2 regions of the Paenibacillus sp. FW507-14B1B genome follow, and region 2 is predicted to be linked to the other one. Evidence: riboswitches for the same ligand, from Rfam matches in the RefSeq annotation. Region 2 holds a riboswitch; the other holds the start of a gene.
What was found. A riboswitch is a leader RNA that binds a small molecule or an ion and turns the genes downstream of it on or off. The one in region 2 is predicted to bind thiamine pyrophosphate.
Positions count from the first base shown of each region.

Region 1 (8,116 bases), on a different contig from region 2:
CCAGTTCCTGCATTAGATGATAACGGGAAGAACCGCGCTCATTCGCTCCTGCTCCCGTAGGGAGTCCGGCCTTCGTTGCTAGCACGGCTTCGTGGCGTCTTCCCTTCAGTGCTTCTCCGATGATCCGCTCCGATTCTGTATTGGCATAAATATTGGCCGTATCAATGAAATTCACGCCGTGATCGAGCGCAAAATGAAGAATATGGGTAGAGGCTTCCTGATCGGCTCTTTTGCCAAAAGCATTCGTTCCGAGTCCCAATTGGGAGACTTGAAGGCCACTGTGTCCAAGACGACGATATTGCATATAATCCGCTCCTTTTCATAGATGGTAATGACTATGGATCTAGTCTTTAAGATGAGGTTCACTGGTTCATATTGTACTCCCTCTACATAACAAAAGAAATCGCTCCTTAAATCAGGGCGATTTCTTTTGTGTAAGGTTCAGCAGCGATCATAGAAATGATTCGTACTACTCGCTGCACTTTAAGACAATGTAACTTTAGGATTCAGGGTGATCTCAAAAGCTCTATCCCAAATGTAGCTTGGATTTTCATAGGATAAAGCTGCACTTTCATACTCAGCATAAGACCATTTTGCTTTCTTGATTTGACGGATGTTATGAGATGATGTGCATTGGCTAATCTGAAAAGCATTCTTGGCTGCCAAGGTGTTCGTATGCGTCTGCATCCGTTCCCTCAACAGAGTAACCACATGAGCATAGTCGCTCTCCGAATTAAACAAAAGAAAATTACCGTCTGCATAAGGGATGTTCGTATACAGTGCATTGGCCCTCGAGTACTGCCGAATCTCGCCAATCGTCAGCGTCTTGTAGTAGTAGTCTTTCAAGAAACGTTTGAACAACAGTGATCCATGCGCATCTACAGCTTTATTTAGTGCAGGCGCTTTTTTCTCTGTGATGAGAAATGCATATCTGGCTTGTGCCATCCCTAGGGCAATACCGATCTTGTTCCCGGCTGTATTCCATCCACTATACCCGAGAATCTGTCCTGTATATGAACTTTCGAGCAGTGCTTCGGTGACGACTGCATTCGCCGCACCTCCACCTACGAAATCAATGACGACCGTGGGCATCTGATTCAATCCATTAACTTCAATTCGGCTTACCGCGTTCGGTACTTCGTCCTTATCTGTAATCGCAATAATCTCCACATCAACTTTTACTTCCGGGGAGTCCTCGACGAGCTGACCGCCTATGATATCAACATGATGCTGAATATTCTGGTGTACACTCATGTACTCATATGGGTTGATAATTGTAGATCCATCTCGTCCAAAATAAAGCACGGAATATTTCGGTTTCTCATCTACACGTAACAGTTCGTGCGCCATTCTGGCCATGAGTGAATGCCCTAAACCATCCGCGTCTGGCAGTATAATCGCACGTTCAGGACTTTGACCATTCTCGCCGCCAAAAGATTCTGTGATCATTCCTTCTACATAATCGATTTCATTCGCTTGAACACCTTGGGTGGAAGAGTCGTCCACACCGATGGCCAGGAAGTCAATATAATCGAACTGTGCTAATCGATCCAGAATGTACACATTCGATTTGAATTTGTGTCTGCGAGCATCATAGTAATGCTCTTTATTAAAAGTGACCGTTTCCTCATAAGGAGTTCCATCAGGTTTCGTATCATAACCTTCTAAAATTTCACTGAGCTCATCTACGCTCTTCCTCGGTTGTTTCATGAAACTGCGGGATTCATCGTAAGCATTCTGGAACACATTCTCTACATACGTTGTGGTAGCGAGCCTCATAATGGTGTCAAGCACATACATGGGTTTGCGAGGATGAGCCTTTTTTACCAGTCGAATGGTATCCAGTAAGTGGGTTGTTGCAGGATCATAGTCTGGGTAGGCTGAACCGCCGTTGGTACGCAATCTTCTACTCCCAATTAGTCCTCCATACGCGAGCATATCTGCAGAGATAATAAAGCCATCAACCTCTGCTGCATGATCGAGAATGAACTTGCGAATGTTGGTTGTGTTACCGAATGTAGGCGAAGATGTGCTCAGGAGTGTGTTGTCTGAAGCGGTCTTCTGAGAATCCATTCGGTTCTTGATATCCTCCAAGCATGGCGTAATCACTTCAATGCCAGCGGATCTTCCTTGAACAATCACATCATCTAGGTTTACCGGTCGATCATCTAAAGGTACATACAGAACTTTTTTCATATTCATATCCATACAACTCCCTCATTTATAGTATGAAAGGCCGTATACAAAAGGGAAGTGAAGAATCGAGATGAACCTCTTCCCAAGTTCATCTCGTTTCTTTATTGTTAGGTGCCTTCACCTATATAGGTAATTGTTACATAAGAAATACAACCACTAGAATTATTTTTTTGAAAAATAATCATTTTCTATATAGAACATCTTTCAAATGACCTTAGAAAATTCATAAAATCAACATTACAAACACCATAAAAAGTGGTATTGTATAGAATAAACAGAACAAGTGTTCTTATATTTTGGTGTTGATTGTCTATCTTTGCAACTTAACAGAATGGAGTGGATGAAGAATTGAATACAGGTCAGACGGCTTTTGAGCGAGTTCAGGGAGAGGTCCACCGGATTGGCTGGAGGATTCAATATCGCGCTAAGACGTTGAAGAAACGGGAGTGTACCTTCTATGATCTTGAACGCATGTATACGAAAGTGAACTTTACAGATCAAGCTGAGAACAGAATGTTGGTTGAACAGCTGATAAATACACTTCCCCCTCAAGGCAAGATCATTATTTATAAACTGTACATACAGGATCAGACGGAATCCGAAGTAGCACGCGAGCTGAATATAAGTCAACAGGCGGTGAACCGATGGAAACGAAGAATGATCAACCAGTTATCACAGACCGTGAGTTTCTAGCATTGCTAGAAGCAGCGCAGGACAATGATCCAGATGCGATGATACAGCTTATCGATTTATTTAAGGAGGATATTGTGAGAGCCAGTCAATTTATCCAACTACCGAAAGAGGATGCCGTAGCAGAAATTGTAATGGAGCTATTGGCGTATATTAAAGAGGGGGAGGAATAGATTAGGAGTTTGTTCGTTTGACATCTATCCCAATCCTGTGTACAGTAATTGACAATAGAATAGAAAGTCCACTAGGGGAGCCGTTGGCGGCTGAGACAAGAGAGTATCTTGGACCCTTTGAACCTGATCTAGTTCATACTAGCGTAGGAAAGTGGAGTCGGTCATATCATTATTGCCTTATCCTTATGCAATGATTGAAATAGATGAAGCCGCTCCAGCTTTCGGGGCGGCTTTTTTTGGCGTCTACTGAAAGTGGTTACTCTTACGGGACTTTCTGCTCTTCAAAAAAATTGGAGGTGGAAGACTTATGAGTTTCACACAAGAGCTCCGTCAACAGGCGGACGGTATTTTTCAGGCCATATTTGAACATCCCTTTGTGAGAGGAATAGCAGAAGGTAAGCTAACGAAGGAACAGCTGGTTCATTATATCAAACAGGATTATGAGTATTTGAATGCATACATGCGGATTTATGGGATTGCCATTTCTAAGTGCACGACAAGAGAAGAGATTGCTGTATTCAATGAACAGATATCATTTATTCTACATAGCGAGGTACATCCACATCAGAATTTTTGTCATGAAGCAGGGGTTAGGTATGAGGATATGCAGGGGTATCCGCTGGCTCCGTCAGCACATCATTATATACGCCATATGTTGACCGTGGCTCACGAAGGAAGTCTGGGTGAGATTATGGCGGTGCTGCTACCTTGTCCTTGGACGTATCTTGAGATTGGGCAAAAGCTGATGAAGGAAGTTAATCCAGATGAGTCTCACCCGTTCTATGAATGGATCACATTCTATGGCAACCGTGCGGATGGTGCGACCATTAAATTCTGCAATGAACTCGATGCTTGGGCCTTGGAGGCCACGGCTGCTGAGCGTTCACGCATGACCGAGCATTTCATGCTTAGCTGTCAGCTAGAGTATTTGTTCTGGGATATGGCTTACCGTCAGGAAGAGTGGCCGGTTCAGATGCAGGCGATCTGTTCTGTGAATTCTTAGTGTATTCCATCATCATAACGACAAAGTGAGGCTGATGAGTGTGATGTTAGATAAAGAGGTTTCCGAGTTACTAGGGAAGGTGCAGCAGCATAAACCGCTTGTACATAATATGACGAATGTGGTGGTGACTAATTTTACGGCAAATGGTCTTTATGCGTTAGGTGCATCCCCTGTTATGGCGTATTCACCCGATGAGGTTGCCGATATGGCAAAAATTGCAGGGGCGCTAGTGCTGAACATTGGAACATTGTCTCGTGAATTGGTGGATGCCATGATTATCGCGGGACGTTCAGCGAATGCGCATGGAGTTCCGGTCCTGTTGGACCCTGTAGGTGCCGGAGCTACAACGTTTCGAACGGAGTCAGCGCTGCGTATTTTGAAGGAGGTTCAGATTTCGCTTGTACGGGGAAATGCGGCCGAAGTTGCTCATCTTGTCGGCGAATCGCGGGAGATTAAAGGCGTGGATGGCGGTGGCAGTGCGGGTGAAAGTCATGTGAGTCTAGCCATTCGAGCAGCACAGGAGTTGAAGACAACGGTTGTCATTACGGGAGAAGAGGATGTCATCACGGATGGTACGACCGTACGGGTTATAAGTGGTGGACATGAGCTGCTTACAAAAGTAACCGGAGCGGGTTGTCTATTAACTTCTGTATTAGGGGCTTTTGCAGCCATAGAGCCGAATCTTATGTTATCAGGCGCAGCAGGTCTTGCCTTCTATGGAGCTGCTGCTGCTCGCGCGGCAGAACTCACCTCGGATGTTGGACCAGGTAGCTTTCAAGTTGCTTTTCTAGATGAATTAGCGAAGCTGCATGCCGGTTCCCTGTCAGGATTTTCCGAGATCCGAGAAGTAGAGGTAGCTGGAACAGGTGATAAACGATGAGTCATACGATGATTCCAAGAGCGCTAACGATTGCAGGCTCAGATAGCGGTGGCGGGGCTGGTATTCAGGCGGATCTCAAGACATTTCAAGAGCTTGATGTATTCGGGATGTCTGCCATTACTGCGGTAACGGTACAGAACACCTTGGGTGTTCATGGGGTTTATCCACTTCCTCCGGAAGCGGTGGCGGAGCAGATTGACGCAGTGGGACTAGATCTTGGCGTGAATGCAATCAAGACAGGAATGCTGTTTAGCCCGCCTCTCATCCGCGCAGTGGCCGAGCAAATTCGGAAGTTCGGATGGGAGCATGTCGTCGTCGACCCGGTGATGATTGCCAAAGGTGGGGCAGAGCTGCTTCGGGCAGAAGCGGTTCAGGCGCTGAAGGAGGAACTGCTTCCCTTGGCATTCATTGTTACCCCGAATATTCCGGAAGCCGAAGTGCTAGCGGGGATGAAAATACGTTCGATGCAGGATCGCCGTGAAGCGGCGCAACGTATTCGTGATCTAGGAGCGAAGCTTGTGGTGATTAAGGGGGGCCATGCTGCGGATGAAGAAGATAAGGTCATTGATCTTATCTATGATGGGACCCTGTTCACGGAGCTAAAGGCCAAGCGGGTACACACGGTTCATACGCATGGAACAGGATGCACCTTCTCGGCAGCTATTACCGCAGGATTAGCAAAGGGCATGTCTCCTGTGGAAGCTATTACGAGGGGTAGAGCGTTCATTCAAGCAGCGATCGAGGATGGGCTGAATATTGGGCAGGGGCATGGTCCAACGAATCATTTTGCCTATCGACGTCGGCATCAGGAGGTGCCCTCATGAATGGAAGAATTTCGCCTTCCACGATGCGCGAATCCCTTCGGATGTACTTGGTGATGGGAAGTGTGAACTGCCTGTCAGATCCAGAGCAGGTATTAATAGAGGCGCTAGTTGGTGGCGTGAGTATATTCCAGTTCCGTGAAAAAGGTGAGGGTGCGCTGTGCGGTGAACAGAGGTTAGCCCTCGCCCGTAAGCTTCAAGCATGTTGCCGCCAAGCGGGTGTGCCGTTCATCGTGAACGATGATGTGGAGCTAGCGCTTGCACTGGGTGCAGATGGCGTTCATATCGGTCAAGATGACGATTCAGCAGATTCTGTTCGAGAGCGAATCGGGAACCGAATTCTAGGTGTGTCTGCTCATACTGTGGAAGAGGCCAAGTTAGCCATTCTTCAAGGTGCCGATTATCTCGGTGTGGGACCGATCTATCCAACACAGTCAAAAGATGACGCGAAGGAAGTACAAGGTCCGGAGATTGTACGCAAGCTGCGTGCAGCTGGTATAGAACTTCCGATCGTTGGAATCGGTGGGATTACTGAAGCGCGTGTAGGAGAAGTTATCGACGCAGGCGCGGATGGTGTGGCCGTTATATCTGCGATAACGCATGCGAAAAGGGTGCGTGCTGCGGTGGAGGGAATGAGAAGGAAGCTCGTTTCTTCTTCGTTACAGTAACAGAGTGCCAGTGAAAATAATGAACAATACAAGTTCACCTGAGGCTGATATAGCATCAGGTGAACTTTTTTATTTGAATCGAATCATTTTAATATGCTTCGTTTATTTAGATGCCTTCTGAGATAATCCAAAAAGCAGATAACCTAAGATTATGCCATACAACAGATGACCAATTAACCAGATGAGTAGGGAGATTGGATCGTAAAGGGATGGTGTCCGTTCGGACAGAGAGGTTGTTAAATATAACATCAATCCGATAACAGTGCATGATAGGGAGACCAAGCTTATATTTTTACGCCAAGAGAAGTTTCTGTGTCTAAGAAAGATAACAAATACGCCACTAAGAAGAACAGAAATGATCAGGTGAAGTAAAAACTCTACGAATTCGGATAATGTCAGCTGATTAAGTAAGGGGATGTAATCAACATTCAGAAGCAGTGTATAAACTTTTAACGAAGTGATACTTTGTATGAATTTCAGGAACAATCCTAATAAAATGCCTGCTACTAAACCTGACCAGATGATACGGAGAAGGTTATTATCCTGACGCATTGCAAATCATGCCTCCTTTTACCACATTATTGTATAATGATTGTATAATTTATGTGAAGTCTTATTTTTGTATTATACAAGAGGTGATCCATTACGATGAAATGCTCACTGGTCTGGTTCCGTCGAGATCTACGTGTTCACGACCACGGCCCATTATTAAGCGCAGCGGCTTCAGGATTTCCTGTTGTAGGTGTGTATTGTTTCGATCCGCGTGAATATGGAATGAACGAGTTTGGCTTTTCGAAGACCGGGATACACCGCGCACAATTCTTAATCGAAAGTGTAGCAGAGCTGCGTCGCAATATGAATAAGCTGGGCTTTAAGCTCATCGTGAGGATGGGTAAACCAGAGGTAATTATCTCTCAGTTGATATCCAATTTAGAAATTAAAGCGATTCATTACCATATAGAACTGGGGAGTGAGGAAACCACCGTAGAGCAGCTTGTTAGATCGGTGAATACGGGCTGCACATTTCACGGTTATTACGGTCATAGTCTTATTCATCCAGAGGACCTGCCATTTACTGTGGAACGTCTTCCCGACCTCTACACTCCGTTTCAGAAGCAGATTCTGCAATCAGAACCCGCTTATATTCGAAAGCTACTACCACTACCCATGAAGGGGAGTGCGTTCGTCGACGTGGAGGAAGGTCGTATTCCCACTGAGGCTGAGCTAGGTTTATCTGCGATTCCAACGAATAAATCACTAGCTTCGGGTATATCGCTTATCCGTGGAGGATCTGCAGAAGGTCGCAAACGGCTTCGGTATTATTTCTATGAAGAGAACTTTCTACAACAATATCAAGATACAAGAAACGGATTGCTTGAGCGAGATGATTCCTCCAAACTCTCACCATACCTTGCGCTTGGATGCCTGTCTCCTCGGTATGTATACTGGAGCCTGAAGGATTATGAGGCAGAGCGTGGCGTTCATTCGTCTACGAAAATGTTTAAGTCAGAATTGCTGTGGCGGGATTTCTTTTGGTATGTTCATATGAAAAACGGTAACCGTATTTTTGCTCAAAGTGGATTAAGCGGCACCCCGTTTCATGGAACGACGGACTCTAATCTACTTCAGGCATGGATGAAGGGGGAAACAGGCTATCCAATAGTGGATGCGAATATGCGCGAACT
Region 1 is NZ_JBYSWS010000005.1:285,538-293,653, reverse strand. Features, by position in the region: gene AC3WJJ_RS22535 (aldo/keto reductase) at 1-304, opposite strand, end outside; gene AC3WJJ_RS22530 (DUF4127 family protein) at 484-2,202, opposite strand; gene AC3WJJ_RS22525 (sigma factor-like helix-turn-helix DNA-binding protein) at 2,533-2,889, shown strand; gene AC3WJJ_RS22520 (helix-turn-helix domain-containing protein) at 2,841-3,059, shown strand; TPP riboswitch at 3,123-3,226, shown strand; gene tenA (thiaminase II) at 3,367-4,062, shown strand; gene thiM (hydroxyethylthiazole kinase) at 4,106-4,942, shown strand; gene thiD (bifunctional hydroxymethylpyrimidine kinase/phosphomethylpyrimidine kinase) at 4,939-5,766, shown strand; gene thiE (thiamine phosphate synthase) at 5,763-6,431, shown strand; gene AC3WJJ_RS22495 (hypothetical protein) at 6,534-6,983, opposite strand; gene AC3WJJ_RS22490 (DASH family cryptochrome) at 7,080-8,116, shown strand, end outside.
Region 1: another riboswitch for thiamine pyrophosphate. It lies ahead of tenA (thiaminase II); the one in region 2 lies ahead of AC3WJJ_RS19190 (thiazole synthase).

Region 2 (8,116 bases):
TCCCCATTCCACGCAGCACTTCGGCTTCAAATTCCACGATCGAGCCATCTCCGCGTGGTCCGATATTTAGAAGATAGTTGCCACCTCTAGCACGAATGCTCACTAGACTATGTACAAGTTCTTTGATCTTACCTTCCAAGTCTTCGCGTTCCTGCCAGCTGCGGTAACCCCAAGTCGAATGATAGATCGAAGCAGGCGTTTGCCAAGCGCCATCAAGTGGAACCGAAGGAATTTCGTTATCCCCCAAAGTACGGAAATCACCGTTGTTATTCCAAATACGGCTATTAATCATCGCCTCTGGTTGAAGTTCACGAACAAGACCTGCAATCTTTTCACTTTGCTCAAGCGTTGGAGCAGACATATCGAACCAAACCTCTGCAATTGAACCATAATTCGTTAATAGTTCGCGAAGCTGTCCCTCAATAATCGGTTCCATCGATTCAGGAATGGAATTACAGTTGTTCTCATCAAACTCATGACCTTGATGCCAGTCAACAAGGGAGAAATAGATGCCAAACTTCAATCCATGGTTGCGGCATTCTTCTGCTAATAGCGCTATTGGATCTTTGCCATATGGCGTTTTCTTCACGATATTATAATCCGTTGTTGCTGTGTTGAACATCGAGAATCCGTCATGATGCTTCGTCGTGATGACAATATATTTCATACCAGCATCTTTGGCGAGCCGGCAAATTTCAGCCGCATCAAACCGCTCAGCCGTAAATTCTGCTGCAACCTTTAAATAGTCCTCTTCCGAGATATTAGCCCACATCTGGATTTGCTCATTATAGCCTTTGGTTACTGGCTCTCCGTTCCATACCCCACCGATTTCAGAATAAAGACCCCAGTGAATAAACATGCCATATCGAAGACGCTGCCATTCAGCAGTACGCTGATTCTCATGTAACGCAACAACACCTGGAATCGCTTTCAAATTTCCTGTCTTATTAGCCATTTATGAATCCTCCTGTAGATGTAATTATTCTGCTTCCTATCGTCTTTAACATATACCATATTCGTGAACTAGTACAAAAAACCTTTTTTCACTGGGACTTACTCGACCAAAATACCTGACAAGTTAAAGGAGCCCGTCGCCGAAAATGAATCGGTGACGGGCCAATGATTAATCTTATCCCAGATATCGATGATACAGGCTCTTCGCCTGTGCAATATCACTTGTACCGTGCACTAATACACGCCCGTCTCTAAAGAATACCAACCGATGCTTTCCGGCGCTGTAGGAAACGAGAAAGGGATTGGACTCAACCAGTCCCCCTTGGGTGGACAGTAAAGAGGCCAATTGCTCTAAATCCCGCTCCATCTGTTGAGGAGGCCGAATTTGTACGGTATCCCTTCCACATAATACCGCCGTCTTAGATAGGTGCTGCTGAGACAAGTAGGGGTGAACTGCATCCTTCCCACATGAAGGGCAATCCTCTTTCTTTAACCGATTCACTCGAATAGACGCATGCTGGTTGGTCCATACATCGAATGAAACAAGCTCACTACGCAGTGCGTCATGATCGCCTGTGAGCCATTTGATTGCTTCCGCTGTCTGATAAGCTACAACCATATGAACGGCCGGGGCAATAATACCTGCCGTATCACAAGTGGCTCCGCCAAGAGGGACTTTATTTAATAGGCAGTTGAAACATGGCGTCTTTCCGGGAACAACCATATAACTCAAGCCATAACTCCCTACACACGCCCCATAGATCCATGGGATATTGTATTTCTGTGAAATATCGTTAATGACGAGGCGTGTTTCAAAATTGTCGGTTGCATCTATAATTAAATCGACACCAGATACAAGCTGCTTCAATTCGTTAGCTGTAACATCCATAACATACGAACGTATATCGACCTCTGAGTTTATATCCAATAATCGCTGCCGCGCCGCTACAGCTTTAGGTAATCTATTTGTGGCATCGGCTTCAGCATAGAGCTGCTGACGCTGAAGATTACTATATTCTACATAATCTCTATCTACGATCGTCATCGTGCCTACGCCTGCTCGGACAAGAATCTCAGCATTGCCTGTACCGAGTGCGCCTGCACCAATGACCAGCACATGTCCATTCATGAGCTTACGCTGTCCTTCTTCGCCAATCTTCTTGAACAGCAATTGTCTTGAATAACGTTCTTGATCCATGCTTACCCTCTCTTCTTAGCTAGAACTCAGCCCCCACCGACAAAATGTACGAGCTCGATCTTGTCTCCATCTTGAACTATCGTAATCTCATACGCTTCCTTCTCTACAATCTGCTCGTTCTGCTCAACGATCACAAGCTTGGGGTTAAGCTGATAATGCACAAGTAGATCGGAAACGGTATGTATGTCTTCGGTAAGTACTGCTGTTTTACCATTTACCTGAATCATTTTTGTAAAGACCTCCCTTCCAGATAAGATTGAATGGCAAGTAGAGGGTCACGTGCCTCTGTAATTCCAGTCATCACGGCAAATCCGCTAGCACCGGTTGCTGTTATAGCGGCCACATGTTCTGGCTTGATGCCACCAATCGCAATGACTGGGACAGTTAGAGCATCAACGATACGAGTTAGCTCCTTAAGTCCTCTTGGCTTCAGATCAGGCTTAGATCCGGTAGCAAAAATATGTCCATACAAGATATAATCTGCTCCTTCCTCACAAGCCCGCCTGGCTTCCTCTAGAGAATGTGCAGAGCGTCCAACTTTCAACGCGGGGAACTTCTTCTTCACCTCACGAGGTAATAAGCTATGGTAAGCCAACTGCACACCACATGCCCCGGATACATGGGCAACGTCGACGCGATCATTGATGATGATCTTAGATAACGGTACCCCTTGATCTGTTAGATGATGAATTCCACTCATAAGTTCTTTGGCTGTGCGTGACTTTTCACGCAGATGGATATAACGGACGTATGGTTCTACTTTGCTTGCTATACAAGCAAACTGATCCAAAGCTTGCCTTCCACTTGATATCAAATGAATTTCCACTGAATAAGCTCCCCGCTATACCATTTGCCAATCTTTAATGACAGGCTGATACCCTTTTTCCCTGAGCAGAGTCTTAATATCTGCTACAGATCGTTCATCTGAGATTTCAAATTGGCTCTGGGCGGGTTCCTCTGCACTCGGATTGTAATAACCACCGACAACCGTGCTGGAGGCAGCGGACATTTTAGTAACCCCGAGTGGGATAAGATGATCCCGCAATCTAGGCTCCTCCCTCGTGGAAATTGTAATACCGGCTCTCGGCAGATACAGGCGAAGAGCCAGCATAGCTTGCACGAGATTTCGGTCCGTGACGATGACACTTGGCTGATACTCCCCGGCATGAGGGCGCATCCGTGGAAAGGATACGGAGATTTCAGTCCCTAAGTATTTATTTTGTAGATAGGCTGCATGAAGCCCTGTGATGAAGCTTTCTTTTCGCCAATCGCTTAGCCCGAGTAGCGCTCCGATATTAACTGCTCGCATCCCTGCCTGGCATCCTCTCTCCGGTGCATCCAGGCGATAACGATAGTTGCGTTTCGGTCCTTTAACATGTATATCCTTATAGGTCTCTTCGTCATAAACCTCTTGATATACAGTGAGACCGTCAATTCCTGCATTCACGAGTTCCTGATAATCCGGCACATCCAGCGGCTGAATTTCAATCGCAATAGAAGCAAAATGATGCTTTAATACATCCACACAGTCCTTCAAATATTGTACTGAAGAATGAATGCGAGATTCCCCTGTTAACAGAATGATCTGCTTTATTCCTTTAGCCTTTATTGCCCTAGCTTCTTGCTCCACCTCCAGCATCGTCAGCTTACGCCTTGGGAACTCGTTATCTATGCTGAAGCTGCAATACTTACAAGTATTCACACAGTAATCGCTCAAATAAAGAGGCTGATATAATTGAATGATTCGGCCAAAATGCTGTACGGTTCGCTCATGTGCTTGTTGTGCCATGATTTCTATATAAGGTTCTGCCGCAGGAGACAATAACGTCAAATAATCCTCATTGGTTAGCCGATCCTTCCCTAAGACTCTCTCTACATCCTTGTTACTTACAGCCTGCGTGAGACGCTCGAACGGCCACTCTTTGACTTGGGTGTATATATCATAAAAGCTCATTTCATCTCTCCCTCTTAGTCCAAAAATCCAGTTAGAATGGACGAGGCCTCTGCTCTGCCACTCAACATCCGCCCAAGTCCTGCCAAGTACCCCATGCGCCCAGACTTCACGGCCAAGTCAAAAGCTTGCGCCATACCAACTGGATCTTTCGCTGTAGCTATCGCCGTATTGACCAATACCGCATCTGCTCCCATCTCCATTGCCTCCGCTGCCTCGGATGGCTTACCGATCCCTGCATCCACGATAATAGGAACAGAAATCTCATCTATTAGAATCTGGATCATCTCTTTCATTCGGATGCCTCGGTTTGTGCCAATTGGCGCTCCGAGCGGCATTACAGCAGCAGCACCTGCATTCACCAAGGCTTTAGCTGCCATGAGGTCAGGGCTCATGTAAGGAAGAACAACGAAGCCTTCTTTAGCTAGCACCTCCGTTGCTTTAATCGTCTCCGCATTATCCGGAAGCAAGTATTTCTGATCCGAGATAACCTCAATCTTAATCCAATTGCTCATCCCGCATGCTCTTGCTAATCTTGCAATACGTATAGCCTCATCCGCCGTTCTTGCCCCTGAAGTATTGGGCATTAACTGTACATTGTCAGGAATGTCATTCAGAATGTTCTCCTCGGAACCGTCCAGATCAACTCTTCTTACAGCAACGGTAACGACCTGTGTCCCAGAAGCCGTAATGGCTGCGTTCATCTCTTTGTGGTCTGCATATTTCCCCGTTCCTACCAATAGTCGGTTGGTCAGCTTTACGCCGCCAATCTCAAGTATATCCTTCATTGTTCTCCTCCTAGTTCGTGTGTGATCAATGATTACGCCCTTCTATTCCCTCATTAATTGAACACAAAAAAGACCTCCTTATGTCATATAAGGAAGTCACTAGGGGTAGATGAATAGAGCCCGGTTCTAATGGAGGAACGGTTAAATACATAAAGAACCGTTCCAGCACAGAACGGTTCTGAATTCATGAACACACAAAGATTGAATTCGTTACCACTTTCCTACGCTGGCATGACCCAGATCAGGTGCAAAGGGACCAAAGCGAAATCGCTTTATCTCAGCCTATAACAGGCGCCCCTAGTGGACTTCCAAGTAAGCAATGCGTGAATGTAACACATAGAGCTTACTCTTTATGAAATTAGGGTAATGGTAACATTACCCTTTTGTGACGTCAACCATGTGTTTCATACTGAACATCGATGATTCATTTTAGATTTTGAATTTTTCAATTAAATTGTGCAGCTCTTCTGACATATTAGATAACGATGATGCAGAAGATGTAATTTCCTCCATAGAAGCCAGTTGCTCCTGCGTCGATGCCGCTAAGTTCTGTGATTCTGCTGCAACGGTTTTGGAGCCCTCTGATATGAACCCAATCGCATCTACGACTTGTTCCGTATTCATAGAGATCTGCTGTGAAGCGGTCGATATCTCCTGAATCTGATTAGAGACCTCATCGATATCATTTTTTATGAACTCGAATAGTTGACCCGCTGAATGTGCGACTTGAATTCCATCGCTAACTTCCCTCACTCCAGCTTCCGTCTTCTCTACCAGTTGGAATGTACGCTGATTAATTGTTGTGACCAACTCTGCAATCTGCCCAGCCGACTGGGAAGATTGTTCCGCTAACTTTCGAACCTCTCCTGCAACCACTGCAAAACCTCGTCCTTGTTCCCCTGCTCTGGCAGCTTCTATAGCCGCATTTAGTGATAGCAGATTCGTTTGAGCTGAGATTTCTGTTATTACATCAACAATCATTTCAATTTCTTTCGATTGCTCCTGCATCTCTGTTACAGCATTAGCTAAATGATGCATCGTGTTTTGTATCGAATCCATCTGGCTAACGGTTGACTGGATAGACTGATTACCCTCTAAAGCTTTTTGAGCCGTTGCTATCGTAAGAGATGATGTCATTTGTGCATTTGAAGCAATTTGCTGTACGCCAGAGGACATTTCGTGAATAGCCTGGAGACTATCATCTACATTTCGAGATTGCATCTCCGCATTTGTGGATACTTCTTGAATCGTCATCGATATCGCTTCGGATGCCTTGCTGGATTGCTCTGAACTTGCGGTAAGCTCCTCGGAGGAAGATGCTACATGCTCCGAACTAATACGAATCTTGTGCACTAATCTCTGGAGATTATCTTTCATCTGATTAAATGAATGGGCCAATACTCCGATTTCATCTTTATTCTTCAACTTGATATCTTCAACTGTTAAGTTACCTAACGCAATTTCCTCTACCGCTTTTGCTATAGTTACTATCGGTTTGGATAACATTCGTGAACAAATATAACCGAACAATACAGCAAATACAAAAGCAAAAATACTAACTACAGCCACATTGGTAACGGCATGATTGACAAGCTGTGTACTTTCCTCACTTGCTTCCTTCATCGCATTTAACTGTTCGTTTGCCAGATTCTCAGCCATCGGGTCAAGTTCTATACCGCGTGGAAATACTTCTGCAATAAAATAATCCAAGATCTGATCAGATGATTTCTTCGATTGAATCATTTGTATCAATTCATCATATTTTTCTTTAAACTCTTGGTTTCCTTGATCAAGTTCTTGCAAGCTCTTTTTAAATTGGGCCGATTGGCTTAATGGGATTGTTTCCTGAATTAACTGACTTGCATCCGCATAAGCCTTCTCTAATTTAACTAAAAAAGATTCGTCACTTGTAATGATATATGCTCGAATCAAACTATTTTCCTTTGAAATATTTACTTGTGTATTTAATACATTCGATAAAATGATAGTTCGTCTATCGACAACATCGGTATACAGGGTATCTATTTTCTTTAGATACACAGAAGCTATAGAACCTGTAACCCCTAACAAAAGAGCAATAATGAGGAAAGAGCCGATTAGCTTCCTTCCAATCGTCATTTTGAATTTAAGCTTGTTCTGGATAGTAGATCTCATGTTGCACACCTCGTTTTCAAATTGTTCTATCCTCATGATGCAAAAAAGCCCCTCACTCTTCAGTAGAAGAGGGGGTTACAACGATTTGTATTTCTTTTCACTTACCTTTAAAGCACATTAATTTATATAATATCGGCATTTCATATGAAATAATGAATAGCTATTTTGCGGAAGATAACGCGAAAAGGCACCCGTAACTTGGATGCCTTTCTAATTTAAATAAAGATATCATGTGATTTTACTTTACTAGTTTCCATACGTCTGCTTTATTAGGAAGCTCATTATATGTCCACCATTTCGCTTCATAGGTCGCACCATTAAAGTGTACCTTATCTCCACCCACATAGGCTTTCTTAGCATCCCATTCTGGATAAAGAGTTTCGTTATCACCCGCTCCTCCGTCTTCGGTTGCGGTCTTCACATGAAAAGGAGTTGACGCTTCTGATTTAACGCCAGCACCATCAACAGCTACAACGGTAAACACATAGGATGTGCCCGAGGATAACCCCGTTACCTCATAAGCAGTTAATGTCGACATGCCTAGCAGAACATTATTGAGGTAGATTTCATATTGCGTTGCACCCAGTGAAGCTGTCCACATGAGTGACACGCTTGTCGATGTGGTTTTCATGGAATGAACACTTGTAGGAGCTGCAAGTCCAGCACCAGCACCAGCATCACCAATTAACTTCCATACTTGTGCTTTGCCAGGCGTTTCATTCTGTGTCCACCACTTCGCTTCATAGGTGGCACCGTTAAATTGTACTTTGGCTCCACCCAGATACACCTTAGAAGCGTCCCATGCCGGGTATGTGTTAGTATCGTCCCCACCATTACCTGCGGCAGATGTTGCAATCGTTACAGCTGGAGAAGCTTGAGATTTATCTCCTGCATTATCAACTGCTCTTACGGTATACACATAGGATGTATTCACAGTAAGACCATTGTCTACATAAGTATTCGTTGATGAAGTTCCAACGAGTACCCCATCACGGTAAATTTCATATTTTGCGATTCCGGTTGGAGCTGTAGAAGCCGTCCATTTTAGCGTTATCGTTGTTTCTGTTTTGT
Region 2 is NZ_JBYSWS010000004.1:87,830-95,945, reverse strand. Features, by position in the region: gene AC3WJJ_RS19215 (alpha-L-fucosidase) at 1-955, opposite strand, end outside; gene AC3WJJ_RS19210 (thiazole biosynthesis adenylyltransferase ThiF) at 1,130-2,152, opposite strand; gene thiS (sulfur carrier protein ThiS) at 2,179-2,379, opposite strand; gene AC3WJJ_RS19200 (thiamine phosphate synthase) at 2,376-2,978, opposite strand; gene thiH (2-iminoacetate synthase ThiH) at 2,994-4,106, opposite strand; gene AC3WJJ_RS19190 (thiazole synthase) at 4,121-4,891, opposite strand; TPP riboswitch at 5,093-5,200, opposite strand; gene AC3WJJ_RS19185 (methyl-accepting chemotaxis protein) at 5,321-7,045, opposite strand; gene AC3WJJ_RS19180 (lytic polysaccharide monooxygenase) at 7,284-8,116, opposite strand, start outside.